DNA from 2 places in the Peribacillus sp. NPDC096379 genome. Region 2 is predicted to be linked to the other one. Evidence: a T-box and tRNA genes for the amino acid it is inferred to sense, from the RefSeq annotation. Region 2 holds a T-box; the other holds one or more tRNA genes.
The links. A T-box is a leader RNA that pairs with one kind of tRNA and senses whether it is charged. The one in region 2 lies ahead of ACIQZI_RS03315 (valine--tRNA ligase), so its partner is inferred to be a tRNA-Val.
Positions count from the first base shown of each region.

Region 1: it has a tRNA-Val gene. The T-box ahead of ACIQZI_RS03315 (valine--tRNA ligase) is inferred to sense a tRNA for this amino acid. The anticodon was not compared.

Region 1 covers NZ_JBIWFD010000002.1:306,550-321,728, forward strand. Annotated here, with positions in the region: gene ACIQZI_RS10525 (DUF1360 domain-containing protein) at 1-310, shown strand, start outside; gene ACIQZI_RS10530 (sporulation protein) at 707-1,186, shown strand; gene spoVAC (stage V sporulation protein AC) at 1,203-1,679, shown strand; gene spoVAD (stage V sporulation protein AD) at 1,682-2,710, shown strand; gene spoVAE (stage V sporulation protein AE) at 2,746-3,102, shown strand; gene ACIQZI_RS10550 (YjcZ family sporulation protein) at 3,217-3,354, shown strand; gene spoVIF (sporulation-specific transcription regulator SpoVIF) at 3,645-3,902, shown strand; gene ACIQZI_RS10560 (UvrD-helicase domain-containing protein) at 3,994-6,276, opposite strand; gene ACIQZI_RS10565 (hypothetical protein) at 6,513-6,824, shown strand; gene ACIQZI_RS10570 (spore coat protein) at 6,880-7,365, opposite strand; gene ACIQZI_RS10575 (hypothetical protein) at 7,503-7,748, opposite strand; gene ACIQZI_RS10580 (GNAT family N-acetyltransferase) at 7,907-8,332, opposite strand; gene ACIQZI_RS10585 (YjcG family protein) at 8,338-8,856, opposite strand; gene ACIQZI_RS10590 (alpha/beta hydrolase) at 8,961-9,686, opposite strand; tRNA gene ACIQZI_RS10595 (tRNA-Val) at 10,272-10,343, shown strand; gene ACIQZI_RS10600 (GntR family transcriptional regulator) at 10,528-11,253, opposite strand; gene nagB (glucosamine-6-phosphate deaminase) at 11,246-12,001, opposite strand; gene nagA (N-acetylglucosamine-6-phosphate deacetylase) at 11,998-13,188, opposite strand; gene ACIQZI_RS10615 (hypothetical protein) at 13,325-13,798, shown strand; gene ACIQZI_RS10620 (FAD-dependent oxidoreductase) at 14,048-15,179, shown strand, end outside.
Region 2 covers NZ_JBIWFD010000001.1:689,988-705,166, reverse strand. Annotated here, with positions in the region: gene ACIQZI_RS03350 (GspE/PulE family protein) at 1-1,488, opposite strand, end outside; gene ACIQZI_RS03345 (hypothetical protein) at 1,839-2,342, opposite strand; gene ACIQZI_RS03340 (type IV pilus modification PilV family protein) at 2,354-2,773, opposite strand; gene ACIQZI_RS03335 (prepilin-type N-terminal cleavage/methylation domain-containing protein) at 2,829-4,241, shown strand; gene ACIQZI_RS03330 (VanW family protein) at 4,361-5,686, opposite strand; gene ACIQZI_RS03325 (hypothetical protein) at 5,687-6,412, opposite strand; gene ACIQZI_RS03320 (bifunctional folylpolyglutamate synthase/dihydrofolate synthase) at 6,862-8,151, opposite strand; gene ACIQZI_RS03315 (valine--tRNA ligase) at 8,504-11,149, opposite strand; T-box leader at 11,203-11,437, opposite strand; gene ysxE (spore coat protein YsxE) at 11,989-13,080, opposite strand; gene ACIQZI_RS03305 (LysM peptidoglycan-binding domain-containing protein) at 13,136-14,608, opposite strand; gene hemL (glutamate-1-semialdehyde 2,1-aminomutase) at 14,796-15,179, opposite strand, start outside.

The DNA of each region.
Region 1 (15,179 bases), on a different contig from region 2:
TAGATTGACGAGGCTGATTGTATACGACAAAATTACTGAATTTCTCAGAAGCCCTTTTTTTAATGAGGTAGAAGAAACGAATGAGGATGGTACGAAAGACATTTATCTTTTACCAAAAGAAAAAGGGTTGAAAAAATGGATTGGCGAATTATTAAGCTGTTTTTGGTGTACTGGGATTTGGGTCAGCGTTGGAATAACCATTTTATGTCTTACAGGCGCTAAAACAGGGAGCTTTATCATTCTTATTTTAGCTGTAGCTGCAATTGGTTCCATTATTGAGGTAATAATTAGCAAATGGATAGGCAACTAATATATACAACTGACAAACCTAATCATATACTGTCTTATATTCCTTTTACAGGAAGAAGGTGTATTATGAATAAAAAGATAATTAATGTACCATATGCACAGCCAATTAAAAAAAGTTCGCAAAATAAGCTGAAAAAAGGTTGTGGCTGTAATCAAAAGAAAAATTGAATGGAGTTTGCATAATGCCCGATCCGAGTTTTAGGGATCGGGTTATTTTTATGTAGTATATGCTATTTCAATTTGCTTTGGTGTCTGACTAACGTAATCTTACATATTTAGGTCCAAGAAATCTTAATATATGGAGTTAGGATTTGTTTGTGTGCTTCCTTATCCTACCATTCATAAAATGATTGATGATTAAAGACAATAATAGATAAACCTAAATGTAGGAAGTGAAATGATGACGATACGTTTATGCATACAGCTCCTTGTTATTTTTATTCTTTTTCTAAGTGGATGTGCATCGAATGGTGACGGCAAAACAGAAAGGCTCGCTCTGTTAAAACAAACGAATCCAAAGCCAATGGATATAATTGATGCAACAGATAGTAAGATTGGTAACGAAGAAGCTGTGAAGAAGGTAGTTACGAAGAATGACCATATTTATGATGTTGTCATTGTAAAGAATGGGAAAGAGATGCTTGTTGCTTATAAAATAAAACATCTACACAGGTTTCGAATGAAGCAGATTGAGCAAAAACTAACAAAAGATCTCAATAAAAAATTTGAAGGAATACATTTCGTTGTTTCAAGTGATTATAAAATTTTTCTTGAAGCAGTGAGATTAAATAAATTATTGCGTGAGAATGATATTCCTAGGGAAAAAGCCAAAAAGGAATTTAAACAAATTATCGAATTGAAGGAAGAAAAAACATAAAAAAGAGGGGTCATGGATGGCGAAACAACAAGAGAAAAACAAAACCATTGAACAAAAGAATTACGAAAAACTACAAGCAAAGCATGAACTAAAGCGACCAATTGCGAAAAATTGTGTCAAAGCATTTTTAGTTGGTGGTCTCTTTTGTACAGTCGGACAGGCGATTTCATACTTTTATATTTATTTCTTTAATTTTACTGAACAAACGGTTGGGAATCCTACAAGTGCAACGATGGTCTTCATTGCTTTACTACTCACAGGTTTTGGTATTTATGATCGAATCGGACAATTTGCAGGTGCAGGCAGTGCAGTTCCAGTTACTGGATTTGGAAATGCGATTATTTCAGCTGCGATCGAGCACAGAACAGAAGGCTTTGTACTTGGGGTAGGCGGCAATATGTTCAAGCTTGCAGGATCTGTCATTGTATTCGGTGTTTTTTCCGCTTTCGTTGTCGCACTTATAAAAACACTCTTTAGTATGCTAGGAGGGTAAAGATGCTAATAGGAAAGCAATCATGGACATTTGCTAACAAACCTGTCATAACTTCCACAGGTGTAACAGGGGGGCCTTTTGAAGCGAACGGTCATTTGGCAAAAGATTTTGATCTTCTTTATGAAGATTTATGGATGGGACAAGATTCCTATGAAAAGGCGCATCGGCTTTTGCTTGAAGAAGCTGTACAAATTGCACTTGAAAAAGGAACGGTAAAAAAAGAAGATGTGCAATTTTTTCTGGCTGGTGACCTAGTTAACCAAATTACACCGACGAGCTTTGCAGCTAGAACGAATGGGATTCCTTATTTTGGTTTGTTTGGAGCTTGCTCGACATCGATGGAGGGGCTGGCTCTTGCTGCATATATTGTGAATTATTCGGGCGCATACCATGTGTTGACAGGAGCTTCGAGCCATAATGCAGCCATTGAAAAGCAATTTCGATATCCGACGGAATATGGAGGGCAAAAACCTCCAACCGCACAGTGGACTATTACAGGAGCAGGAGTTGCACTTGTTTCCCAGGCTAAAAGTGGGGATAGCCCTGCTGCGCATATTCTATCTGCTACAATGGGCAAGGTTATTGATATGGGGATAAATGATCCATTCAATATGGGCGGTGCAATGGCTCCGGCTGCAGTGGATACGATATTGGCCCATTTTCGCGATTTTAAGCGTACAAGTGATTATTATGATGCAATCATAACAGGGGATCTTGGCTATGTTGGTCGGGAAACAGCGTATGATTTATTAAGTCAAAAAGGGTTCGATATGCCGAAAGACAAGTTTCGGGATTGTGGTTTGCTGATATACAAAAGCAATCAACCTGTTTTATCAGGAGGTAGTGGAGCTGGTTGCTCAGCGACCGTTCTCTATGGCCACATATTAAATCAAATGAAGGTAGGGAAATTGAAACGGATATTGTTTGTCGCAACGGGAGCCTTGCTATCGTCGCTTACTGTACAACAAAATGAAAGTATTCCATGTATAGCACATGCGGTGGCAATTGAGTATGAAGCGGGTACTTTTTAATTTTTTAGAAACTTAATGAAAGGAAGGGAAGATTCATGCTGCCGATGTTTTTTTGGGCGTTCGTCATAGGTGGGCTGATTTGTGTAATTGGCCAACTATTATTTGATGTTGCGAAGTTAACGCCAGGCCATACTTTGAGCGTACTCGTTGTTGCAGGCGCAATATTAAGCGGATTTGGATTTTATGATTACTTAATTGATTTTGCTGGAGCAGGGGCAAGTATACCAATAACTTCCTTTGGGAATTCTCTCGTCCATGGAGCCATGCAGGAAGCTGAACAACACGGAATTATTGGTGTATTAACAGGGATGTTTGAAATTACCAGCTCAGGCATTTCAGCTGCAATTATCTTCGGATTTATCGGAGCACTTGTGTTCAAACCAAAGGGATGACCATGATTCCTTCTTTTCGAATTAGGCTTCAAACAATTAGGAGAAGGCCTATACACACTTGTCATTTTCTACATATGTTAAAAGTGAGCTATTCGAAAAGTGAGGTGAAGCTATATGTTCGGTTGGGGTTATGGTGGCTACGGCGGTGGTTGTGGCGGCTACGGCTACGGCGGTGGTTGTGGCGGTTCTGGATTTGTATTAATCGTCGTTTTGTTTATTTTATTAATTATTGTCGGAGCTTCTTTCTGCTAATGAATATACTAAAGATGGAATAGGCAGTATAAGCCTGTTCCGTTTTTAATGGAATAGAGGGTTTCTTTAAAAAAAGCTAATTAAATTCGTATTGGTTAGAATTGATTTGATAACAAAGATATTTACCCGACAAGGGAACAAATTACACCACATTTCCTGTTTACATAGTCTCTAGGCACTTTTACTGATCGATCATTGTTATTTGTTCTTTGTTCTTTGCATGCCATCCTTTTTAGGCACATAACTCTTTTAGACTGCATAGAATGGTTGCAGAGAAGGAGGGCTTTTTAATGGAAAACCAATTTTTTAAAAACATTGAAAGCAAAACGGGTGTAAGTATGAAGGATGTATTTGAATTAGCAAATTCGCTGCAAGGTGCAAATTTTAAGGATGAAGCAACGGTACGCAATGTGATTAAACGAGTTTCCCAAATTGCTAATAAGCCAGTTAATCAAGAAACGGAAAATAAAATTGTCGAGTCAATTGTTAAAGATGGAAAAAGTCTTGATTTTAGTACATTAGCGAATATGTTAAATGGTAAAAAATAATATGTAAATGAAAAAGACAGTGGTATAATGACCGCTGTCTTTATTCATACTATCATCATGTGAAAATTAATAATTTCCCTAATTATCCGGTTCAAAATCTCAGGAATCTAGACGGGTATGCTGTTTTACCTCTTCGTGTTTGTGGTATGGATAGGAATAGACCGTCTTTTGCTCTTGTCATCGCAACATATAGCAGTCTGCGCTCCTCTTCCAGTGGTTCAGTGTCACCTTTACGATGTGACTCAAGTGCGAAGTCATGAGGGAGGCTGCCGTCAACAGCACCAAGTACATACACATATTTATATTCGAGACCTTTTGAACGATGTATGGTTGTTAACTGGATTGCATCATGGAAATGCTTTGATAGCTGCTTCACTTCATGTACCATAGCAGACATATGTTCCACATGTTCAAGGAATTCAGCTACTGAATGGAACCGTTTAGCTGCTACCTTCAAGTCACGAATATCATCAGAGCCTTTCTCTATATTGCCTTCGTTCCCGCGTTTCTTCACAAAGTCTGCAAACCCAATTTCCTTTTCAATGACTAAAAGAGCAACGGAAGGTTTCATCCCTTTTAAACTGCGGATTATTTTAGGTAACGATTTAAGTTTACGTTGTTGAAAAGGATGAGCTGTTTTGACGAAAGCAAGAGCATCAATAAAGTCACAATCCTGTAGAATCGTTTGAGCCTTCATATCCTGTAGCACACTTTGTTTTAAAAATAAAGATGATAAAATGTCCCCGACTGGATTGGCATCCTCAGGTTGGCTGCTTAATCGTAAATAAGCAAGCATACTTTTAACGATTCTTCGTTGATAAAAACTATCCGCATCTTTTTCAATAACAAAAGGAAGATTGGATGTGGCTAGTCTCTCGAAAATCGCTCGTGACATTGCATGAGTCCGATAAAGAATTGCAAAATCACTTGGGTTCGCGCCTTCTATAATTCTTTCCTGGATATCATGAACAATCATCGTTGCTTCTGTTTCCTCGTCAAAAGGATAAAAGAGTAGTGCAGGTTTGCCATTATTATGCTGAGCTTTCATCGTTTTCGGATGCCTGTTCTGATTTTTTTTGATCATCCGGTTGGCGGTGGCAACAATTTCATGTGATGAGCGAAAATTTTCTGTCAGTTTTACGACTTTAGCTCCTGGGAAATCTCGTTCAAAATGCAAGATAAATGACGGGTCACTGCCACGAAATGCGTAGATTGCCTGATCGTCATCACCGACTACACAGACATTTTTTGTTCGAGCAGACAGGAGTTGGATCAATTCGTATTGAACTTTATTAATATCCTGAAACTCATCAATGAGGAAATAGTCAAAACGCTTGTGATATTTTGCTAGAACATCTGGATTATTTTTGAAAAATGAATAACAGCCAATCAACATATCATCGAAATCATAGCTACCTGTCTGTGATTTATAATCTTCGTAGCTTTTATAAAGAGACAAACAAGATGTTTCCCATTCATCTTTTGCCTTGATTTCATTGGGGAATAACAAGGAATTTTTCCAAAGACCAATTTGTTGAAGTGCTTGATCATACGCAAATTCCTTTTCATCCAGCCCAATTTCTTTGCCAGCTAGTTTAAGGATTCTTGTACGTTCCCATTCCCATTTCATTAGTAAATCACGACGCCACTTATCTGGTTCATGAAAGAGGAGGATTTTATAAAAAATACTATGAAAAGTGCCGGTTACTAATTGATTGACGAGCATGGGATTCATTTCAGGATAGGAGAGCAGTCGTTCCTTCATTTCTTTGGCAGCCTTGGCTGTAAAAGTAACAAGCATTATGGACTTAGGATCGATGTTTTTTGCCGAAAGCATATAAGCTGTTCGGACAGTTAATACTCTAGTTTTTCCGCTACCAGCTCCAGAAAGAACAAGGAGGGGCCCATCAATTGTGGTTATTGCGGCTGCTTGTTCCTTGTCCAAACTCACTCCATGATTATAAAGTTTGTCAAAGTATGGATCATCAACAAGAAGCTGACTTTGCTTTACATTTGTGAATTCGGGATTACCTGTGATACATGTACTGCTTTTAACCGGTACACATTCAGGTTGATTTTTTGTAATGGTGCGACCTTTTGGAATCTTAAAACCGTTTTCTTCTTTATAGTCGATCGAAACAGGATTATTTTGTTTAGCTGAAACATCAAGTAAAGGGAACGAGCAATCCGTAATTCCAGGTGAAATATGACTGAAATGAGGTGGATTACTTATGCCTAAGAATAACTTCACGGGAAGAGCACATGATGGACAAGTCAGTTCTCCGCGCTTGCCTTTATCATATAATTCCTGAAGCTGTTCGGCAGATGTAGTGGCTAAATGGATCATTTCATTTTTTATTTTAGCTGCTTGCATATAAAAAAAACCTCAAATCTCATTCAATAGTTGTTATATGATTGTTTCTTCATGGTAAATGGTGGCGTTTTAACACTATAGTTGTTTGTATGATTCATGATACCAGAACATAGGATAAAGTGAAACTAACATACTATAGACTTGAAATAGTAAAATGTACATCATAAAACGATGGTAATGTTGTTTGCCTTTTCATGGTGGAAAAGGGAAAATAAAAAATTTTAGAGGTGAGGAGAATGGGATACATCATACCAATTACACAATTTGAATATATTCAATATGCAAACAGAACGGTCGCTGCAAAGAAATGTTCGGTAAAATCAATTGGTAGTATATCGCCAATCTTGCCACTACCTTCATTTCAGCACCTCAATCAAGATAAAGACAAGCAGATTGAGAATATGATTTCGCCTAAATCGGAAACAAAGAAGGCTTTAATCAATACACAAAATTCATCACCATATAAAATGCAAGTACCTGCATATGTAGTAGAGCAAATAACAGCAAATTTAACGGGGAAAGGAGGACTATTTAATCAAAGAATCTAGTGAACACATAAAAGGACACGAATGTGTCCTTTTGTGTGTTTCAATTATTTGATTCTTATAAAACGTCTACTTCAACGATTAGAGCAAGCAATAATTGAAGCAATAGTTGAATGTTAACGGCAACCTGAGCATCCGTAGTTACTACCTCAACGTCACGAGAGTTCTCGATAATTGTTTTTTGGCGTGAAATTTGGCTGATTTTAGAAGACTGAAGCAATTCTTGAGTAATTCTTTCAGCACTTTCGCTGCTGCCAACGGTGATACTAACAATTACAGCAATGGCAGCTTGTAAGGCGGCTTGGAGAGATAGAGCTGCTTTTACATCTGTTGAAGTTACTCGAACATCACATGAGTCTTTGATATATACTAGCTCTTCGGATAGTTGATACTCCACATTATCTTGTCTTGCTTCTTGCTCGATGCCTCCACGACGATGATCGCAAAACTCTGCTAATGGATGATCAGAACGAGAATCTAAAGCTGACCATCTGTTCTCGCTATGTTCGCAAGAATTGCCTGTGCGAAATTCATTTTGATTCATTACTTTATCCTCCTTTTATTTGGGTCCCTATTAAAATATGCGGTTCGAGAAACGATGTTTGGACGATTATATCAATGCAAACGTCTATTTTTTTGAATTTTTGTTTATGAAATTTGCAAGAACTTAAGGGAGGTAGGTTACTTTTCCCCATCATATACATTAGTGATTGGATTAACGTCTTGTTCAGTAATGTTATTCTGCTGGTCGATAAAAGACTGTGACTGTTTCTGAAGCAATTCGATGGTTTCCTTTAGATTTTTCTTTTCTCTTTCAGAAAGATCAATGGATTCTTTGTTAAAACCGTTTTTACGCAAAGTCCGCGATACTAATAATTCCATCAATTTTTTATGAGAATCACCCAAATTAAGTTCTTTTTCACTCACAAAAATCCCCTCCTTTTCGTTTCATACAATACATTATGAAAAAAAGGGCGAAATGGCAGTGTTAAATGTGGAATTTTTATAAAAAAGTTTTTGGGGAATATGAGGGCAACTTCTGACATGTAAAGAAACCCCCGGAATGTCAGTATCCGGGGGTGAGTTTATATACCTTTAATCATTGTTCGATGAGGAATGCCTGCATCCATAAATTCCTCAGATGCTACACGGTATCCTAATCGTTCATAAAAGGGAATGGCTTGCGTCTGTGCATCCAGTTTTAATTTAGAAAGATCTTGCTTTTGTGCATAGTCTTCAATCGCATTCATAATCGTTTGTCCAGCGCCGTTCCCTCTGAACTCAGAGAGAACACAGATCCTCTGTACTTTGCCAATACCGTCTAAAATACGGAAGCGGCCGTTGCCGATAGGTGTATCCTCGTCATTAAAGAGGAGGAAATGGGCACAATCATCTTCATATTGATCAATTTCCTCTTCAAGTGGAACATTTTGTTCCTCGACAAAAACCTTTTTACGTATAGAATAAGCAAGTTCTCTCTCTTCGGTGCTTGTAACCATTTTTACGTTCATTAATATTATTCCTCTTCTCCAAGTCTAAATGTCTCATAAACAGTCCATGAACCATTCTCTAATTGATAAAGAAGGTGAAATCTGTCTACTTCTTCCTCATGTGTAACGTCAAGCATTCTAATCTGACCTAATACATCGGAATGTTCATCATCTGAAAGTTTTTGGCCGATTGTAATATGTGGAACAAATGCATATGGAGATGGACCACCGAAGAAATCAGCATGGTTCATTTCTTTATGCAAACTTTCAAGTTCAGGATTTAATTCAACTTTAAAAAAAATCGTGTTGTTTACGGGTTGAAAGGTACTCGGTTTCACTACATTTAACTTAAATGGCTTATGGGATTTGGCGATGTTTTTTAATTGTTCCGCTACTGTTTCAATTTCTGATTCAGTTGCAAAAAAAGTGTACTTAAGCGTAATATGAGGTGAGATTAGCGCATAATTTGGGTCGTAGCGTTTACGGTACGAATTTACTTTATCTTGAAGCTGTTTAGATGGAAAAATAGCGACGCCATAGTTCATAAAGTTCCCTCCCAGATTGACACTGAATTTTTAAAACATCAAAATATGAAATTATTATAACAAATTTTAATAAACTTCGTCATCTTCAAAAAAGCTGATTAGGATTAAAGCATTTCCGTAAATGCCCGTTTTAAATCTGCTTGCCAGTACTTCCACGTATGCTTACCATCAAATTCGTCATAGAAGTAAGCAAATCCTTTTTTCTTAATAAGGGTACTTAACTTGCGGTTCGGTTCAATGAAGTTGCTTATGCCTCCGTCAGTTGTTGGAACTTCTGTTTCGCCTTTGCCAATTACATGGTAAAGCTCAACTAAATGTGGTTCTTCGAAATCCCTAACAGCATTCATCACTTCATTGTTCACAAATGGTGATTGGAGAATACACTTTCCAAATGTGTGAGGATACTTTAATGCTGTAAGCAGGGAAACAGTAGCTCCAAGGGAATCGCCAATCAAAACTCTCCCAGTTCCTATTTGATAAGTAGGGAACTCCTCATCCAAATACGGAACCAGCTCATGGGCGAGAAAACGTATGTAAGCCGCATGCTGTTCGCCATCAGGATGATATTTCTTTCTCCGGTCATGTACATCACGATACGGGATCCCTACAATAATGAGATCTTCGATTTCATCTTTACGAAGTAGTTCATCTGCTATTCGTCCAATTCGCCCCATTTGAAAATAATCGCGGCCATCTTGGGCAATGACAACGGTATATTTATATAGAGGAGAATAGTTGGGCGGAAAATAAACGAGCAGCTCAAGCTCTTCATCTAATTCCTTGCTTGTAAACTTTCTATCCTTAATCGTTCCTTTTGGCTGATCGACCAAAATAACACCCCCTAAAGAAAATAATTGAAAGGGTTTACGGGAATATTTTATCACAATTATTGATCAATATCTTCATTGACGATATAAAAATGAGAGCAAAAAGTTTTTAGTGATGTTGATTGGAGAAATCAAACGAACCTAATCAATTAAAGGAGAACAGGGGAGGAGTGTTCATAATCGTTTATAAAAGCAAGATACATAGAAGTTATCCCAAATCGTTGAATGTTCGAATTGAACGTAAAGAGAGAGAATATTCCTGGTTTTAACGGATCGGTTCATTTTACGAAGGGTGCAATAAGCTCGGATTGTATCATTTTTCATCTCAAGAATTTGTATTTACCTTTGCGTAGAGCCACCGCTATTTGAAAAGTAAATAATCTCTACAAGCATTTGCTGTTCTAGATATTTTTGAAGTGAAGAATTCATATAATCCCCTTAATTAACAGTATATAAGAACAAAATTTTTTTTATTCAACAAAAGTTATGTAATGGCTAAAATTTAATCGTTGACTTTTTCATGTAGAAACGTATAATTAAATATATACTTTAGTAATAATTTTTTTGTAAAAAAATTATTCCAAATACGATCTGATAGTTCAGCGGGAGAATACGTCCTTGACAGGGACGGGGTCGGGGGTTCGAATCCCTCTCAGGTCATCAAAACGGCAGGAGTGTTGCATTGACAACGCTCTTGCCGTTTTTTGTTTAGATGAAAAAATAAGGGGGAGTCCCAAAAGGGTCAGACCCCGCAACTATATACAGGATAAACTAAGTGAATGAAACACTACATTCTGACTTAGAGTGCGAGGTCAGACCCAAACTCCCTACTTAGTGAAGAATATCAGTGTCTATTAATCGTACATGTGAATGTATACCGATCGGCTCGATAAGATGATTTTACGAATTCAAGCGGTCTTCCATCTTCTAAATAAGTAGTACGTTGTATTAATAAAATAGGCGAATGTTTGGCAATCGATAATGAAGCCATTTCTACCTCTGACGCAATAGTAGATTCTAAAGATTGCTTTGCGTAGCCGATTTTAAGTCCAATATGTTTCTCTACGTATTGATAGATGGAATGGTTAAGAATCTCAGCTGTTAATCCTTTTAATAAATCGGCAGACATATAGGCAGTTTCAAGAGCCATAGGCATGTTGTCTGCCAAACGAATTCGGATAATCTCATAAATGAGTGTGTTGGTTGTGACGTGCAATTGATTTGCAATCTTTTCGTTTGCGGGAATCAATTCAAGACTAAGTAGTTTACTACTCGGCATCATTCCACGAGCTTTCATTTCTTCTGTAAAACTAGTTAAGCCTAAAAGCTGTTGCTCCAGTTTTTTTTCTGCGACATAGGTTCCGCGTCCCTTTTGGCGATACAAGTATCCAGCATTAACTAAATTATTAATAGCCTGACGCACAGTCATTCGACTAATTTCCAATAGCTCGGCATATTCACGTTCAGATGGAAGTACATCGTGTGGGTGTAATTCACCTTCTTCAATTTGCCGTTTTATGCTTTCTTCAATTTGGTAATAAATCGGAAGTGGAGAGCTTTTATCAATCACGAAAAGTTGATTCACTTTTGGATGCGTACTCAGATAATGCTTCTTGATCGGCAATAATGGTAACATTGTGATGTTTTTTCAGGATAGAAGCTGGAAACTCTTCTGTTATTTCTCCGTCCATTAACTGTTTCAAAGCCTTTGATTTTGCTATACCAGATACTAAGAGGATGATTTCCTTACTTTTCATAATCGACGCAATTCCCATTGTTAATGCCTGTGTTGGCACTTCATCAATGGAGTCGAAATAGCGGGCGTTTGCTTCAATTGTCGATTGTGCAAGGTCAACAACTTGTGTTTTTGATGCAAAGGAAGTACCTGGTTCATTGAAGCCGATATGACCGTTTTGCCCAATGCCAAGGATTTGTAAATCGATTCCGCCCATTTTATCAATCATTTCATCATAACGACTACATTCTTCTTGAATGTTTTCTGCAGTACCATTTGGAAGGTTAGTGTCTTCTTGATTAATATCAATATGATTAAAGAACGTATCGGCCATGTAATAATGATAGCTATTTGGATTAGTAGCGCTTAAACCGATATATTCATCTAAATTAAATGATTTTACTTGTTTATAAGATGTATGACTTTCTTTATGATCTTTAATTAATCGATTATATAGCCCTTCAGGTGTCCCTCCAGTTGCAAGTCCAAGATGGATTTGTGGATTCTCTTTTATTTTTTCGATTACAATTTCTGCTGCTTTTTGACTCATTTCATGATAGTCCTGTACTTGTATAAGTTTCATTGTGTATTCTCCTTTGTGAATGCTATTTTTCCTCTGCAAAAAGTCATTTCTACATCTAAATCTTCATTTAAAATAACAAGATCCGCATCTTTTCCAACGGCAATGCTCCCTTTTCTATCGAATAGGTTTAGTTGTTTCGCTGGATTTGCTGACGTCATTTTAATGATATCTTCCATCGTACAATCGGTGTACATTATCATATTTTTGATCGCATCATTCATTTTTAGAATACTTCCTGCAAGCGTTCCGTCTGCAAGGGTTGCGGTTGTTTCGTTCACGTTTACGGGTTGACCACCTAAATCATAAGTTCCTTCTTTAAGCCATTTTGCACGAAGTGAATCAGTAATTAAAATCATGCGATCACTTGTAATTTGATTATAAGCAAGTTTCACCATTTCAGGGCGGCTATGGATACCATCTACAATAATCTCAACAAATAGCTCATCACGTAAATAGGCAGCACCTAACACACCTGGCTCGCGATGATGCAGGCCACGCATCCCGTTATAAAGATGAGTAATATGTGATGAACCAGCTTGAATGGCTTGGTCAACTTGTTCGTACGTTGCATCTGAATGACCAATTGAAGCTACTACACCGGATTCTTTTAAAGCAGCGGTCAGTTCTAGTCCATTTGGTTGCTCAGGTGCCAATGTGACAAGCTTAATTTGATTCTGTGCAGTTTCTTGCCATTTATTAAATAAGGCAACGTCAGGATCAATAATATGAGAAAGTGGCTGTGCCCCTTTTCGAATTGGAGCAATGAAAGGTCCTTCTAAGTGAATGCCTACGACTTCAGCCAAATTATTCTTTTGGTTTGTCATGTATTCGCCAGCATTACGCAATGCTTCTTCAATGGCCTCTGTTGATTGGGTCATCGTTGTTGCTAGGAAGCTTGTTGTTCCCTCTTTTGGAAGTGTCTGCGCCATCGTTGTTAAAGCAGTGCTCGTTGCATCCATTGCATCTGCATTCGCTGCACCATGGATATGTACATCAATAGCGCCAGGAATAACCTGATAAGTGGGAGAAAGCTCGATTACTTTTGTGGTATCATCTTTTTTGTATTGGCTGAAAGGTCCTACTTCTGCAATGATTCCATCAACCACTTTTATATAACCATTTTTATAGGTTTCGTTTTCACTATAAACAGCTAGATTTACTATGGTGAATGTTGGATTTTCCTTCATACCTAATCTCCTTTGTGAAAGCCATTTAAGTAAGACTTGATTTAGAACTGCTACTGTCTTAGTGTATCGCTAATATTTATAGTTGTCTATACCAATTAAAGGTGACTCTTTTTTATGAATCTTCGTACTGATAAACTTGAATGGAATATTTGAATATAAAGCAACAGCTAATCGATCAATAAGTTTGATATATGTATGGAGAAACAAAAAAACTGCCTGTCTCGAAGGAAACAGGCAGCATGAAGCAGTTGTTTCTAGATTGAGTAAATTAGAAGAAGAAACATCTTCTGCATCTGTTGTGACATCTATTGTCACATCTATTGTCACATTTGTTGTGATGATGATGATGATGTTCATGATGATGTTGACGATTATTCTCATCTTCAATACCACGTACATTTCGGCAGCGACGTACAGCGCGACAGAAATCATCACCATCAATAAAAGCGTTTACCCTTACATCACGATTACGGTCTCGATTACGGTCACGGTCACGATCACGGTCTCGATCATGGTCACGATCATGGTCACGATCATCGTTATCATGCCAATTATTATTGCAACTCATTTAGTTTCACTCCTTTATTTTGTAGTACATGGTATCTTATGAACGCATCGGACATGATGTATAGGTTAGTCCCTATTTTTACAGGAAATGTACATCTGTTGATATACTGCAGAGTCCGCAATAGTTTCGTTTTATTTTTTTTGGCATTGTACAGTTAAAAATATACAAATTTCCTATGTTGCATTTTAAAAATATATTTTATATAATTGCAATATAAAGTTTGTGAAATTTTTCACATTATTTGTGAAAGACTTCACAAATAATGTTCATAATATATTAGGAGGCGTTTTTATGAAAGTAGCAGTGGTTGGATGTACTCATGCAGGAACAGCAGCAGTTAAAAATATAGTAGCACTATACCCTGAAGTGGAAATTACGGTGTATGAGAAAAATGATAATGTATCTTTTTTATCTTGCGGCATTGCTCTTTATGTCGGTGGAGTAGCGAAAGATCCAAACGGCTTATTCTATTCTTCTCCAAATGAACTTACAAAGCTCGGAGCCAATATGAAGATGAAGCATGAAGTGTTAACTATTGATACAGATAAGAATATCGTAATAGCTAAAAATCTAGAAACAGAAGAAATATTCGAAGACACATTTGATAAATTAATTATGACTACGGGTTCTTGGCCGGTTATCCCGAACATTCAAGGAATCAAGCAAGACAATATTGTATTATGTAAAAACTTTTATCATGCCAATCAAATTATTGAAAAAGCAAAGCAAGCAAAGAAAATTGCGGTAATCGGCGCTGGGTATATTGGCGTCGAACTTGTCGAAGCATTTGAAGTATATGGGAAAGAAGTAACCTTTATCGATGGGGAAGAACGCATTTTAAGTAAATATTTAGACGCGGAATATACTGATATGATTGAAGCGGAATTAATCAAACATGGTGTAAACATGGCATTGAATCAAACTGTTACTCGTTTCGAAGGAGAAAACGGAAAAGTAGCAAAAGTAGTTACTACAAAAGGAGAATATGAGGCTGATCTTGTGATTCTTTGCGTAGGTTTCCGTCCAAATACTGATCTTTTAAAAGGGCAAGTGGATATGCTTCCAAACGGGGCAATTAAAGTAAATGAATACATGCAATCAAGTAAAGAGCAAGTGTTTGCTGCTGGAGACAGCTGTGCAATTATGTATAATCCAACTAAGCAGCATGCTTATATCCCACTTGCAACCAATGCTGTCCGTATGGGAACTTTAGTGGCGAAAAATCTATTGGAACCAACTAGCAAATATATCGGTACTCAAGGAACTTCTGGCTTGCATATTTATGGCTATAATATGGCCTCAACAGGGCTTACTGAAACAGCTGCAAAACATGTAAATATGAATGTGAAAAGTATCACAATCAAAGAAAACAATCGCCCTGAATTTATGCCGAGTTACGAAGAAGTGATGTTAAAAGTAATTT
Region 2 (15,179 bases):
ATCATCGATATTCAATACTTCATGAATCGCAATCCTGCCATGATAGCCACTGTTTTGACAGCTTGGACATCCTTTGCCACGATATAAAGATTGCACAGGGATGCCACGTTTTTGAAACAAATTTCTTTCCATGGCAGATGGTGTGTATGCTAGTTTACAATCCGGACAGACTTTGCGAATCAGTCTCTGAGCGATGACGCCAGTTAAGGAGGAAACAACCAAATACGGTTCAACATCCATATCTAATAGTCTCGGAATCGTTGAAAGCGCACTATTGGTATGCAAAGTACTTAATACAAGATGCCCTGTCAAAGATGCCCGAACAGCTATTTCCGCTGTCTCGCGATCACGAATTTCACCAATCATGACAATGTTTGGATCTTGTCGTAAAATCGAGCGCAAGCCACTAGCAAACGTTAGACCTACGCTTGGATTGACCTGCACTTGATTGATGCCCTTCATTTGATATTCCACAGGATCTTCCACAGTAATAATATTAACCTGTTCAGTATTCAAATGATTCAATGCCGCATATAGAGTCGATGTTTTTCCAGAACCGGTTGGCCCCGTAATCAGAATCATCCCAGACGGCCGTTCAATCATCGCAACAAAGGCTTTGACATTCACTTGATTAAAACCAAGCTGTGAAAGATGAATCATCACATTGGATAAATCTAAAATACGAATGACGATTTTTTCACCAAATACGGTTGGCAATAATGAAATTCGTAAATCAATAGGCGTAGCATTCACATCCAATTTAATTCTGCCATCCTGTGGCAGTCTCGTTTCGGTAATGTTCAAATTAGCCAAAATTTTAATTCTAGCAATTAACAAACTATAAATATTCTTCGAAAGGACACGTTCTGTACGTAAAATCCCATCGACCCGATAGCGAATAAGGATGTTTGATTCCTGTGGATCGATATGAATATCGCTCGCTTTCATCTGTACGCCCGCTTCAAGAAGTTGATTGACAAGCTTAACAGCTGGTGCATCTTCACCATCTAGATTCTCAGTCGCGATCCTGTTCATATCTAATTCTTCAAATGTCTCTGTCTTGCTATAATATTTATAGAGTGACGCAATGATTTCTTCCTTTTTCGCTATGACAGGTGAGATCACCAAACCAGTCGATAGTCCCATATCATCTAATGCGATATAATCCATCGGATCATGCATCGCTACAATGAGTTGATTCCCTTCTTTTTTTATGGGCATGACTAAGTTCCTGAAGGCAAAATCTTTTGCAATCAAGCCTAAGACGGCTGTATCTACGGGATAACGAAATAAGCTGATCTGAGGTACACCTAGTTGGAACTCAAGCACCTCAATGAGTTGCTGCTCATTGATTAATCCGCGTTCCAATAAGGCATCACCCATTTTTTGCCCTTCTTTTTTGTATGTTAATGTATCCTGCAATTTTTCTTCCGTAATGATCCCTGCTTCAACAAGTAAATCGCCTAAACGTTTTCTTTCACTTTTCATTCTATCACCCCTATCTGGCATCCTTTGATCATTGTCTGCTATCATTCAAAATAACATGAAATCTACTTAAATTATAGAGCGAATTACCCAATCTTTGTAGTACTATACGAATAATGATATTAGGATGTTCTTCCATTCAATTTAGATGAAAAGAAGAACTTGTCCCTTTTGTTTGCATGGATTGTAGGAAAATAGACGAGGTACCTAACTTTGTTGTATAAGAATTTAGTTATAATTTGAAAAAGGGAGATGAAGTTGAAGCAGTCTGCCCTTTTTGCCATGGAACGATGCGGCAAGCGTGAAAGGATCCCAAGTGAGTACATCTACACTTGAGATGGGAGAGAGGTTGCTTAGCGATTTTGTTCTTGGATCTTTATATTAATGGTTTTTTCTCGTTCCGAATCTGCTTGAGCATACACATTATTCAATGAGGGAGTAATAGTATATGTGACCGTAAGAGTGTTATCTACTCTTGTTATACTAATATAATCTATTTTAAATTGATACATTTTATCAGATGATATGATTTCTTTATCTACTAATTTAGTTCTAAATTCTTTTTCGTATTTAACAGCAATTTCAGCGTCTGTAGGAATAGCGTTAGTGGTAGGGAACTCATTTAGCCATTTTATGACCGCTTTTTTTGCTTCGTTATTTGCTGTGTTTATCTCCTTCTCAACATACTTTAAGCCCATTCGTGATGATTGATGTAACTGTATATTTCCCTCTGATTTTTGATTCTGCAAAGAACTGTTTAAAACATTGCTAATTAAAGTTACTGAAAAAATAAGGATTAATGTAATCGTTAATAATACAAGCACTAATGTATAACCTGCTTCATTTTTTTGTTTCATCAATTATTCTCCTAATTGTTGAGGCTTACATCTACATATCCATATGTAATCGTTAGTTCTTTATGGTCTTCTGATTCTATTCTTATAGAGATAGGAAGTAAGCCTAGTGAGCTTTCTTGTCTACTTTGTGTTAAAGGTGTCACGGTTGAAAGATAGTTTTTTTGATTTAATGGAATGGATGGACGAATATACTTATCTACTGGGATAGTTTGGCAATCGTTTGTTTTACAATATGTTTCCAAGCTATTTGTTACCTCATAAAGTTCTTGTTCAGCTAGATTAATTGCTGTTAATTTATCTTCTGTTTTTGTAGAAAATGTCATTGCATTTGAGAAGAAGGATAAAAATATCGTTAACACAATACCAAGGATTGTGATGGAAGCTAGAACTTCAATAAGAGTGAAGGCTTGATTATTTTTTAGATTATTCACGAATTGCTACCACCTAATGTCTTTTTATTCATTATATAACAAACTATAATAGGGAATGGATCAATTTTATCAAAAAGTGGGGAATTTCATGAAACAGGTAAACAAGGAATCTGGCATTACTTTAATAGAAGTGCTAGCCGCTTTAGCCATTACAGGATTTATTGGGAGTGTTGTGTATGGTGTGTTTTTTCAAACGCTGCACGTTAAGGAGAAGACACAGTCGCATAACGAATTGAGACAAGAAGCAAATATTGTCATGACCCAGTTGCGATCGATGCATGAGAATGGAGATAGTATTTGGTATAGTTCTGGCATGTTATACACAGAGAAAGAAAAGAAAAATCCATTAGCAACAGAAACAAATTATCTTTTTACAGAAGTACTAATCAATGGGACTAAAGTCGTTTCAGAGCAAAGCATACAGCTATTGTCTACATCAACTTTCAAAGTAGCCTTTACTATAAAAGATCACTATCAAAACGAATACAACTTGGAAACGGTGTTACCGGGGACAACGAATCAGCCTATTGCGGGTGAGATTGTAAAGCCTCCTAGCCCTAGTACAGTGGAAGATTTTTATACTTTTCTAGTGAAGAATGATATTTTTGTGTATGGTTCACAGTTTGAATTTCAAGGTAATCAAGTGAACGGACCTAATGCCACGATTATTGTTGGAGGAAATTTGCTTAGCAGTCAATTAAACGGTGGTTCATTTAGTAATGTTTCTAATATTAATATAAATGGGTCCGTAAATATAGATGGAGGTAGTGCAGGTTTGGGTTCACCTACATCTCCAGGAACGATATATGTGAATGGAGATGTAACCTTGTGGGGTGGAACACGTCATATATATGGAGATGTATATGTTAATGGAAATCTTAAGCTCAAAGATGCTATCATTCATGGAAATGTTTACGTTCAAGGGAATGTTGAATTGGATTGGACACCTACGATAGAAGGAAATGCAAGAATTTATTATAAAGGGACTTTAAAATATCCTAATAATTATCATCAATCTATTCTGGACAAAGTGATTCTTAAAGCTGATGTTCCAAAGTTAACTAAGAGTTATACGGATATTCCACCATTAAAAGATTCTCAGTGGTACAAGGATCACGGATATACCCAAACGATAAAACCTGATAATATGAGATTATATGGGAATAGCATAAATGTTCAAAGCTATTATGATAGTGGTTTAGGAAAATATGTAAATACTTTTACTAACGCAACCATTGTTAGTCAGGGAGATATTACTATAAACAGCGGGGGCTTAAAAATGACAGGGGTCTTATTTGCCCCAAATGGCAAGGTAACTTTTAGTGGTGAATCATTTGAAGGTGTAGTAATTGCTAGAAATGGTTTTAATGTGACAAGTGGGGGAACTACTATTACATTCAAGGGTATAGAACAGTATATAAGGGATCCTAAAGATTTTCCACTTCAGGCACTAAGTAAGATTGATTAACAAATACAAATGATTTTACAAAAAAGGTCGGGTTTATAACTCACTAAAAATGAAGTAACAGATGATTAGAAAAATAACCAGAATGGCTACCAAAAATATTTGGCAGCCATTTCTCAAGTCTAGTCTATAGATTTATCTTTTTCTTTTGTATCCAATGGTAGTTTCTCTTCTATTGAGTCTTCACCAAGTTCTTCATCAACTCTCAGTTGCGTATCTAGTTCTTCGTCCGAATGATCATCTTCACCCTCTTCAATCAGTTCTAATTCCATATCATCTCCCCCTATTACCTCAGACTCCACAGGTATTTCCTTCAAAACAACCTCGTTCACAGGTAAATAAAAGTCATTCGAAATTTGCACGGAATCCAGTTTTTCATTCAATGAATTATACGTTTCCCGATAAACGGATACTGAATATCCCAGTTTACCTGACTTCTTAATCGTTTCTGAACCGTTTGGCAATAATGCTGTGTATTGAATGATCTTCCGATAAGGGATGGTCTTCGAATCTTTTAATACGACTTTATATTGTTGTTCTGTCTCGTATCCACTAATTTCAACGATGAGCACACCTGGTTGAGTAGCTTTGATTGTAACTGTCATTTCGAAGTCATTAGGATTGGCTAATTTCAAGTCCATTCCGTTTCGATTGACTTTGGCTTCATAGCCTGCTGTAACCCCTACAGGCACTTCCTGACTTGTATTTCTTTCAAGAATTTGTAGATTAGTTGATAAGCTTGCTTCATATACTAGAGAGGCTACTTGTGTTAAAAATTCATCCGTCCAACTACCGGCATTCACACTCAAATCGTTGATGAAAGAAAACTCGCCGAAAGCTGGAATCGTTATTGGATGCGTGCTCCCAACCCATGATGATAATGATTTGACGTCGATATGTTGCTTTTTTGCATGAGAAATCACACTTACAGACACCGATTCCTCAAAGAATTTTGTCAAACTTATCACTCGCTCATTCACATCAAGCAAACCAGCTTGTCTCTGAATTTCCGCTTGTAATTGATCTACTTTTACCCTTTCAATTACCTGTTCATCCACAATTTCTTTTAACAACTGTCTGATATTTGTTTCCGTTATAGTAGCGAATAATGGATTGTCCATACCGTTTTCTGCGTCTTGAACAGATTCTTCTAACGAAAAATGAATGAAATCCATAGGAATCGTCATTTTACGATCTGCAAAGGTTAATGAAAGGCGACTTTTGCTTTGCCATTCAGCAATCGTGTGGATGAGATTTTCATTTGCTTGTTTAGTAGACTCGCCACTAACCTGAACAGTTCCAATGAATGTATTTGCGGCAAACTTTTGATCTTGTTGCAGGAATTTCTCGTAGGCTTTGACTCCTAATTGTGAAAACGACATGATAAAAATCGTTGAAAGGACTACAATTGCTAAAACCCGTAAGTAGGTAGGGAAGCGTTTCTCCATTTACTGTCCCCCCGCTTGCTTTTTTTTCAAATACATTTCTTCCAAATCATCAAACTCCAGACTGAGACGTTCAGCCGGTGCAAGGTTTACTTCGTTCTTGCTCAGCTGCTCGTCCTCTATAGAAGTTGCTACCTGCGCTTCAAGATTTGCAAAGATTTTCTTTCTTGCTGCCAAAACCTGTTCTTCCTCACTTGAACTGAAAGGTTCTAGGTCATCTGTATCCTCAGTCGCCAAAATTTCTCGATTCGTAAAATCAATAAATTCAGAAGCATCCTCTTTCAATTCCAGCGGCTTATTCATGATCGTTTCAATTTTAACCAATGATGTGTCTGATTTCCCTTCAACTTCTTGAATCATAAATGGTTCTGGCTGCTCTTTTGAAGAAGCATAGTATTCATCTACCGTTTCACTCATTTTTGCTCGTTCTTGTAACTCAGCAAAAGAAAACAACGGATCCATTTCCGATAAATTGGCTTCTTCTGTTTCCTTTCCATGAGAAAACTCGAGTCTATTCACCATGATATAAGTCATAAGAATAGCCAATAGAAACTGCGCGATATACAGAAACCAACGCGGAAAAAAATCATTCGCAACAAGCGGAATGGCTGCGAGACAAACACTACATATCAAAATAGCTATTCTCCCAGACCGCGATATTCGCAAAGGAAGTGTATACAGGAGGATAGCTAGCAGAACGACAGCAATCATTGTTGTATATATAATCATCAAAGTGCTTCACCCCGCATTTAACTTATCATCCCTATCATAAACCAATGAATTAGAAAAAGTAATCCAAAACTAAAAAAAGATCCGACCTAATGCCTACTGTACACAGTTCAAATGAAGTGTCTATAGTTTGCGAAAGGTCCGATCTTTAAATATGTGTTTCACCCGTCATATTGAGATACCCGGTTTCTCCCTCCTCGCTTAGCACCACTATCGATTCCTATTAATAATTCTGGCTCGTAATACTTGAAACAGGAAGTTAATATCCGTGCTAAGTCTGGTGTTTCCACTGAACATTGCCCCATCGCATCATTAAGCTACAGGTTTTTTATAAAAACTGTCATAAAGGGTTGATCTCGTATGAATATGGCAGTTGGCTTCATAAATTTTTGCGTCAAATTGGGCTCCGGCGCGCAAAATTCATTTCTCAATCGAATACGGTCGTCTGTTCAACTATTTTTCATGATATACGGTCGGGCAAGTGCAAGAAAATAGAGGGAACCTGTGACGATGACTAAATCATTGATGGTTCGATGATTCAGTGCATAATCGATCGCTTCCTGCCAGTTTATGATGGCCTTTTTCTTATCCATCTTACTTTTTTCAAAAAGTTCCTGTGCGGATGCTGCTCGCTTAAAATCAATTTCGGTAAAGATAATCGATGCTGCTTGTTCATCTACCATGCTTAACACTTGATTGTAGTCTTTATCTTGTAAAGCAGTAAAAACAAAATGATAATTCAAATCAGGGTATCTAGTTTGTAATGTTTCCAACAAAACTTTCATTCCAGCAGGGTTATGAGCGCCATCTAAAATGATATGACCTGGTAACACTTCAAATCGCCCAGCCCAATGTGCTTTTGCCAACCCTTGCCGAATGCTATTTTCAGAGATTTCTAGATGGTATTTTTCAATTAATAGCCTTACTGCTGCAATAGCTAGCGCCGCATTATTCACCTGATGACGTCCGAGCATTTTAAGGTCGATTTGTTCAAGCGTTGTATGCCCCATTTTAAACGAAAAATATTGGCCATCCTGAACTTGGCTAGGCTCATTCACGAAGATTTCTTTATTTATACAATAAAGGTTTGCATCCTGTACTTTGGCATACTCCATTATAGCCGTAGCTGGTTCCTCTTCCGTTACACCACTAATAACCGGAACACCATGTTTAATAATGCCCGCCTTTTCAGATGCGATTTCAGCCAAAGTATTTCCAAGAATATTCGTATGCTCTAAAGAAATCGACGTGATAATAGATAGTAAAGGAGTGATGACATTCGTACAATCAAGCCTACCACCTAATCCAGTTTCAATGAGCGCAATGTCCATCTCTTTTTTTTGAAAATAAAGAAAGGATAGGATCGTAATAATCTCAAAAAAAGTAGCTCGATATCCTACTTGTCCTTCTTCCAATAAAGGATAAAGGGTATTCATATGTTCAATGATTTCTTCATCTGAGATCATCGTTTCATTTATCATCATTCTTTCGTTCACTTTTTCTAGATGTGGTGAAGTAAAACTGCCAACTTTAAGACCTTGAGCCATTAAGATTTCTTTTAAGGCATTCAATGTCGAGCCTTTACCATTTGATCCAGCAATATGTATGGATTGAAAGCTCTTTTCTGGATTCCTGAGCTCTTTTAAAAGATTCTCCATCCGTGCAAGCCCGAAGTCCATCCCAAGCTTCGATTCTCTACTATATAAATAGTCCATTACCTCTTCCATTGATTGAAACAAACATACCACTCCCTAAAAATCGATCTTTTTCTCAAACTTTTAATAAAGGATCACATTTAAACATAACAAACTCCTAAAAAATAGGCAAAATGATTTTTTTATGGACGGCTGGAAATTTTCTTGATCTTCAAAGTGGCTTTTTTCAATTCAATTATCCATCTGTATGCAACTAATAAAAAAGGATGACCCATAGAGTCATCTGTTACCTTTTTGAGTCATCCTTTTTTCATGGAAAAGGGGCGGGGCTTTGCAAAATCAGCTCCGCACCGCCACCTTTCATTAGGTGATACAGTTTAAAATCCTGAACCTTTTTCCTCGTAGGGTTAAGAGTAACGCTCAAGATTTTTTTTACTTACAGCTGTTTCAATTCATTCATACGATGAATAACAGCGTCACGTTTTTCAACATAGTCTTTTTCTTTTGCTTTTTCTTCTTCAATTACTTGTGCAGGGGCTTTTTTCACGAAGCCTTCATTGCCTAGTTTCTTTTGCACACGTTCTACTTCTTTATTCAGTTTCTCCAGCTCTTTATCCAAACGTTTAATTTCGTCTTCGATATTGATTAAGCCTTGAAGCGGTAGAATAAGTTCCACACCTGTAACGACAGCTGTCATTGCTTGGCCTGGCTCATCTACTACTGTACCGATTGTCAATTCCTCAGGATTACAGAATCGTTCAATGTAGGCACGGTTATTTTGAAGTGTTGTTACAATGCTTTCGTCTTTCGCTTTCAGAATGAGCTTGATTTTCTTGCTAAGTGGTGTATTTACTTCACTGCGAATATTACGTACAGAACGAATGATTTCAACAAGCAACTTCATTTCCTCAGCTGCTGCACTGTCCGTAAGTTCAGAACGCACCTCCGGCCATGCTGCAACGGTGATTGATTCGCCATTATGCGGCAAGTTTTGCCATATTTCCTCGGTGATAAACGGCATGAATGGATGCAATAAACGCATGGTGTTATCAAGTACATAAGCTAGAATTGAACGAGTCGTTTTCTTTGCTGCTTCATTTTCACCGTATAATGGTAGCTTCGCCATTTCAATATACCAGTCACAGAAGTCATCCCAGATAAAGTTATAAAGAGCGCGGCCTACTTCACCGAATTCATATTTATCAGCTAGACGAGTAACGGTTTCAATCGTTTCGTTCAGACGAGTTAAGATCCATTTGTCCGCAACGGATTTTTCACCAGTTAAGTCAATTTCTTCATATTTCATTCCATCCATATTCATCAATGCGAAACGGGATGCATTCCAAATTTTATTAGCAAAATTCCATACCGCTTCCACTTTTTCTGTGCTGTAGCGAAGATCTTGGCCTGGTGAGCTTCCTGTTGATAAGAAGTAACGTAATGAATCGGCACCATATTGATCGATGACGTCCATTGGATCAACTCCATTACCTAGGGATTTGCTCATTTTGCGACCTTGTTCATCACGTACGAGCCCATGAATGAGTACATCTTTAAATGGACGCTCGCCAGTGAATTCAATTGCTTGGAAAATCATTCGAGACACCCAGAAGAAGATAATGTCATAGCCTGTAACAAGTGAACCTGTTGGGTAGTAGCGTTTGAAATCGGCGCTTTCACGATCCGGCCAGCCCATTGTTGAAAACGGCCATAGTGCTGAACTGAACCATGTGTCAAGAACATCCGTATCCTGTTCCCAATTTTCACTGTCAACAGGTTCTTCTTGACCGACATATACTTCTCCTGTTTCTTTATGATACCAAGCCGGAATACGGTGGCCCCACCAAAGCTGACGAGAAATACACCAATCACGGATATTCTCCATCCAGCGTAAATAGGTTTTCTCAAAACGATCCGGTACGAAGTGAACTTTTTCTTCGTCTGATCCTTGTTGAAGTTTAATCGCTTCATCTGCTAATGGCTGCATTTTGACGAACCATTGCGTAGACAAATACGGTTCAACGACAGCGCCACTTCGCTCAGAGTGACCGACAGAATGCATATGTTCTTCAATTTTAAACAGAACGCCTTGTTCTTGTAAGTCTTTGACAATTTGTTTACGGCATTCGAAACGGTCCATTCCTTTGTAAATACCGGCCTTGTCATTCATTGAGCCATCTTCGTTCATGACAAGAATGCGCTCAAGATTGTGGCGGTTGCCAAGTTCAAAATCGTTTGGATCATGAGCTGGCGTAATCTTCACTGCACCTGAACCGAAATCCTTATCGACATAATCATCCGCAACAATTGGAATTTCTCGGCCGACAATTGGCAAAATAACATGCTTACCAATTAGGTGCTTGTAACGGTCATCTTCTGGATGGACAGCAACTGCTGTATCCCCTAGCATCGTTTCAGGACGAGTTGTCGCCACTTCAATGGAACCCGATCCATCAGATAACGGATAGTTCATATGATAAAACGCACCTTGAACATCCTGATGAATGACTTCAATATCAGATAACGCCGTTTTTGTTGAAGGGTCCCAGTTAATAATATATTCGCCGCGATAAATCAACCCTTTATTATATAGCTTTACGAATACTTCTCGCACTGCTTTAGAAAGTCCTTCGTCTAATGTAAATCGTTCTCGGCTATAATCAAGACCTAAGCCAAGCTTTGCCCATTGATCACGGATATGGCCTGCATACTCTTCTTTCCAGCTCCATGTCTCTGCGACAAACTTCTCACGACCAAGGTCATAACGGCTAATTCCGTCAGCACGAAGCTTTTGCTCAACCTTTGCCTGTGTTGCAATTCCAGCGTGGTCCATTCCTGGAAGCCATAACACATCATAGCCCTGCATCCGTTTCATTCGCGTAATAATATCTTGAAGCGTCGTATCCCATGCATGACCTAAATGCAATTTACCCGTAACATTCGGTGGTGGAATCACAATCGTGTATGGCTCTTTCTTTTCATCGCTTTCCGCTTTGAAATACTGCCCATCTAACCACCATTTATAGCGGCCCTTTTCAATGGACTGCGGATCATACTTTGTCGGCATCGTTAATTCTTCCATCTGAATTTCCTCCTTAAAAATGTGTTAAAGACACAAAAAAACTTCCTTCATCACAAAAGGACGAAGAAAGTTGTTCGCGGTGCCACCTTTTTTCCGAAAAAAGAGTTCAATCCTTTTCTCGGCTCTTAAAGATTAGATAACGGCTTTTCGCCGGCTTCCGCTACTACTTTTGTTCACGGAAACTGCTCATGGACGACTTCTGATGGGACACACTTAGAAACCTTTCAGCAAATGGCTTCCTCTCTTTTAGCAGTCTTTCATCATACTACTTCCAATCATAGCGGTTGATATGTAATTATTCATTAAGATTCATTTTACAAAAGAAATACACCTAACGTCAATCATCTTCTTTAGTTTTTTAATTAAATATGAATTTATAAGTTTTTAAATGAGTTTTGGTGTCTACCCTTACATCTGTGACGGTTTTTCTTATAATATTCAGTATTTCCGGAAATGTGATCATCTATTCCGGTTTAACTAACCATCAGCGGGGATAGAAAACCCACTGATGGAAGTTTCACTTTATTCACGGAACTCCACTTTTAACCATATGATATCGTACCACTTAAAAGTGAGGAGTTGGGCAATTTTGAGACAACGTTATACTCCCTATACGCTGCCGCCCTGGCTGAAAGGTATCCGTAATGTTTGTAGTCAGTTTATGTTACCGATCTGTATTTTTCAGGGATTTCGCACTCTTTTGTTTCCGACATTTTTAGATATTTTGCTGCTTTCGATCGTTGTCGTACTGTTGATTTCTTTTCGGCAAAATTGGATATGAGGAATCAAAAAATAATCCGAAGCGATATGCTACTGTTCCTTTTAGCATACGCATCGGATTATTCTGCATTCTGTTCTTGTTCTTGCTGTTCTTGTTCTTGCTGTTGTTGTGCCTCTGCAGCTGCTTTCTTTGCCCTTTCGTTTTCCTCGATTTTCATCACCATATATTCAATATTTTTCAATAACCAATATTGCCGTTGAAAATGACTGACATATTGTAACTCACTTCGATGTCCCTTTTTTTCAAAATAACCTTTAACCACCGAAATGGATGATCCTGGATAAGCGAGATAGCTTTGAAATAACAATACTTCCTCTGACTTCAGGGGGAAATAGCGCATATAGTTGTAGAGAAGATCGACACAGTCATCACACGGAAATGGATAGGTTCTCGCAGCCTCCACTAGGTATGGAAGCAAATCAAAATGTGGTGGTGCTGTTTTTGAATTTTCGAAGTTAATAAAGTAGCCATAGCCGCGATCATCGTATACATAGTGTTTCAATGAAACCTTTCCATGTGTCACAACCGTCCGGATCTTTTCATGATCCTTTGTTTTCTCGTACCATTCTTCTAGTTTTTTCGTTGAATATTCTAGCGCCTGTGAAAGGTCAGTATAGTACGTACAATACATCAGCTCGAATGGCGACATATACCATTTCTTTTCACAGCTTTCAACAAACTCACGGAGAAATTCCAACTGTTTCTTCCATTCTTCAAGGGTCGTTTGATAATGTTCTTCACGCTCTTCCTGATCAACGGAAATCTCTCTTACTGACAATGCGTGCATCCGGGCAAGCTCGCGAAACATTTGCTTATTCCGTTCGGAGCGCTCTCCATCTTCCTGATCAGAAAGCCAAGGCATCAAATAATACAATCGACTGTTGTGAAGCACCGCATAACGGCCGTCCATCGTTTGATAGATGGGGACAATTCGATTATATCCACGCTGATATAAGCGTTGAATATTTCGGATAAAATCAATCCCAATATGAGGATCAATCGATTTAAGAGCAAAGACTCCTTTATCACTGTATAGCTTTGTAATATTGCCCATATATTCAATATGGTACGTTTTTACCGCATAGTTACGGAGAACCGCTTCAGCATCCTTGTTTCTTGTTTCATGATCCGCCATGGAATTCACTTCCATCAATTAATTTCTTGATAAGGAGGCAGGGCGAGGGGATGACCCGCTCTGCCCTTGATTAATTTTTAGTAACTCTCACCTTAGGAACGTATAATACTTGACCTTCATAGATATCTTGGCTTGGTTCTAGTTCATTGCTATTTAGGAGTGACTGTACACTGACTTCATAACGTTCAGCCAAGCTATCTAGGGTTTCTCCTTGCTGAACAATACATACTTTGATGCCAATTAACTCTTCCTCTTGCTTTCGACCTAAAAAGGAGGTTAACGAGAGATGATCGTCGCTAGTTGCCTCTTTTTGTGCCGAATCAACACTTGCGGCTTTTTCACGTTCAGATGGTTCTTCCTTCATTGTTTTTTCTTCTTTTCGGCGGACAAAATCAAGTAATGGAGCATATTCCTTTTCCAACAGAGAATTCTCAGAAACATTCTCTGGGAAGATTTCTGAATTAGGTACACGATTCTCAACTTTGCGGTTCAGTGGCACTTCTGATTTCTGCTCCAATATAGGAAGGTCCACAGCTTGTATCTCTTCTGTTTTATTTGCATAAATCGGCCGTGATGCTTCAGCTTCTTCAATGTCTGGTAATTTTCTAGCCTCTACAACAAACGGAGTAAATAACTCGTCCTCATCTTCTTTTTCCATTTTTATTTCTCGAGATAAAGGGACTAACTCTGTTTCGATTCCCTCTACTGAAGACTCCATTTCTGCCGCCGTATTTGCCGCCTCTTCTAATTCCCGGTAAAATGAGACTGGCTCGGGTTCGTTTTCCTCTAACGAATCATCGATTGCTTCTGCCTCATTTGCCGCTTCTTCTAGTTCCCGGTGAAAAAAGGCTGGCTTTGGTTCATTTTCCTCTGACGAATATTCGATTTCTTCTGGCTTATTTGCCATTTCTTCTGGTTCCCGGTAAAATGAGACTGGCTCGGGTGGGATCTCCACATTCCCAGAAGAAGAATAACTCTCATCCTCAAATTCCACTTCAACCGTTTCTTCCCATGTTGAATTTGATTCATCTCGCTCATTTTCTTCCTCTTCATATTCATCTGAATGTAAATAATCTCTTGGTTCTTCAGATTTACTTTCCGGTCGTGACTCTTCAATCCCACTAATTAAAAGCTCCGCCTCAAGCTTCAAGCAATTTTTTTCAGGCATAAAATAATCAAAAGCATGGATATTTACATCAATATGATCTAGGGACTGTATGCGATTGTTTGGAATCGTAATATCAACAGGGATACGATGAATAAATTCACTCAATCCGTCTTCTCTTTGATCCACACTATGAATCGTCTTCGGATAATAGGGCTGTGAATATCCAAGATCTTGCGCCCCAGCTTCTTCTTCAGTTTCCTTATACTCCCCACTCAAATCCAACGAACCCCTAATGACCACATACTGGTCACTCTCTTGAATGGTCACATTCGGTTCAAGCGATAGTGAATAAAGCTCTTCTATCTCCTGCCCTTTCTGAAACCAGACTGATTCCTCTAAGGAAAATCGTAAAAACGATTGATTTTCGGTTGACAAACAAACTCCTCCTTCCAAACTAAGAAAACAAATAACGATGCCATTAACAATCTATGAAAATTCCTACGATAATATGACGCGAAAAATGACTGGGAAGAATTGAAGTGTGCAGTTTTTCATGTTGACGCATATCTTCATTACGTAAAAAAAGCAGATTCACCTCAAAAGGTAAATCTGCTTTTTACTTTTATTTTCTCAATTTAGCAAATGCTTGTTCAGCAGCTGCGATTGTTTTTTCAATGTCTTCGTCACTATGGGCGGTTGACAGGAATAGCCCTTCGAATTGAGATGGTGGCAAGTATACGCCTTGTTCGGCCATTTCACGGTAATAGGTGCCGAAGAAATTCAAGTCGGATTGTTTCGCTGTTTCGTAATTGATGACATCTTCGTTTGTAAAGAATAAGCCAATCATAGAACCGGCACGATTGAACGTATGTGGGATGTCATATTTCTTGGCAACTTGACCGATGCCTGCTTCCAACATGTCCCCAATACGTATAAATTCTTGATACACTTCAGGCGTTAATTGACTCAGTGTTTCAAGTCCAGCTGTCATTGCAAGCGGATTACC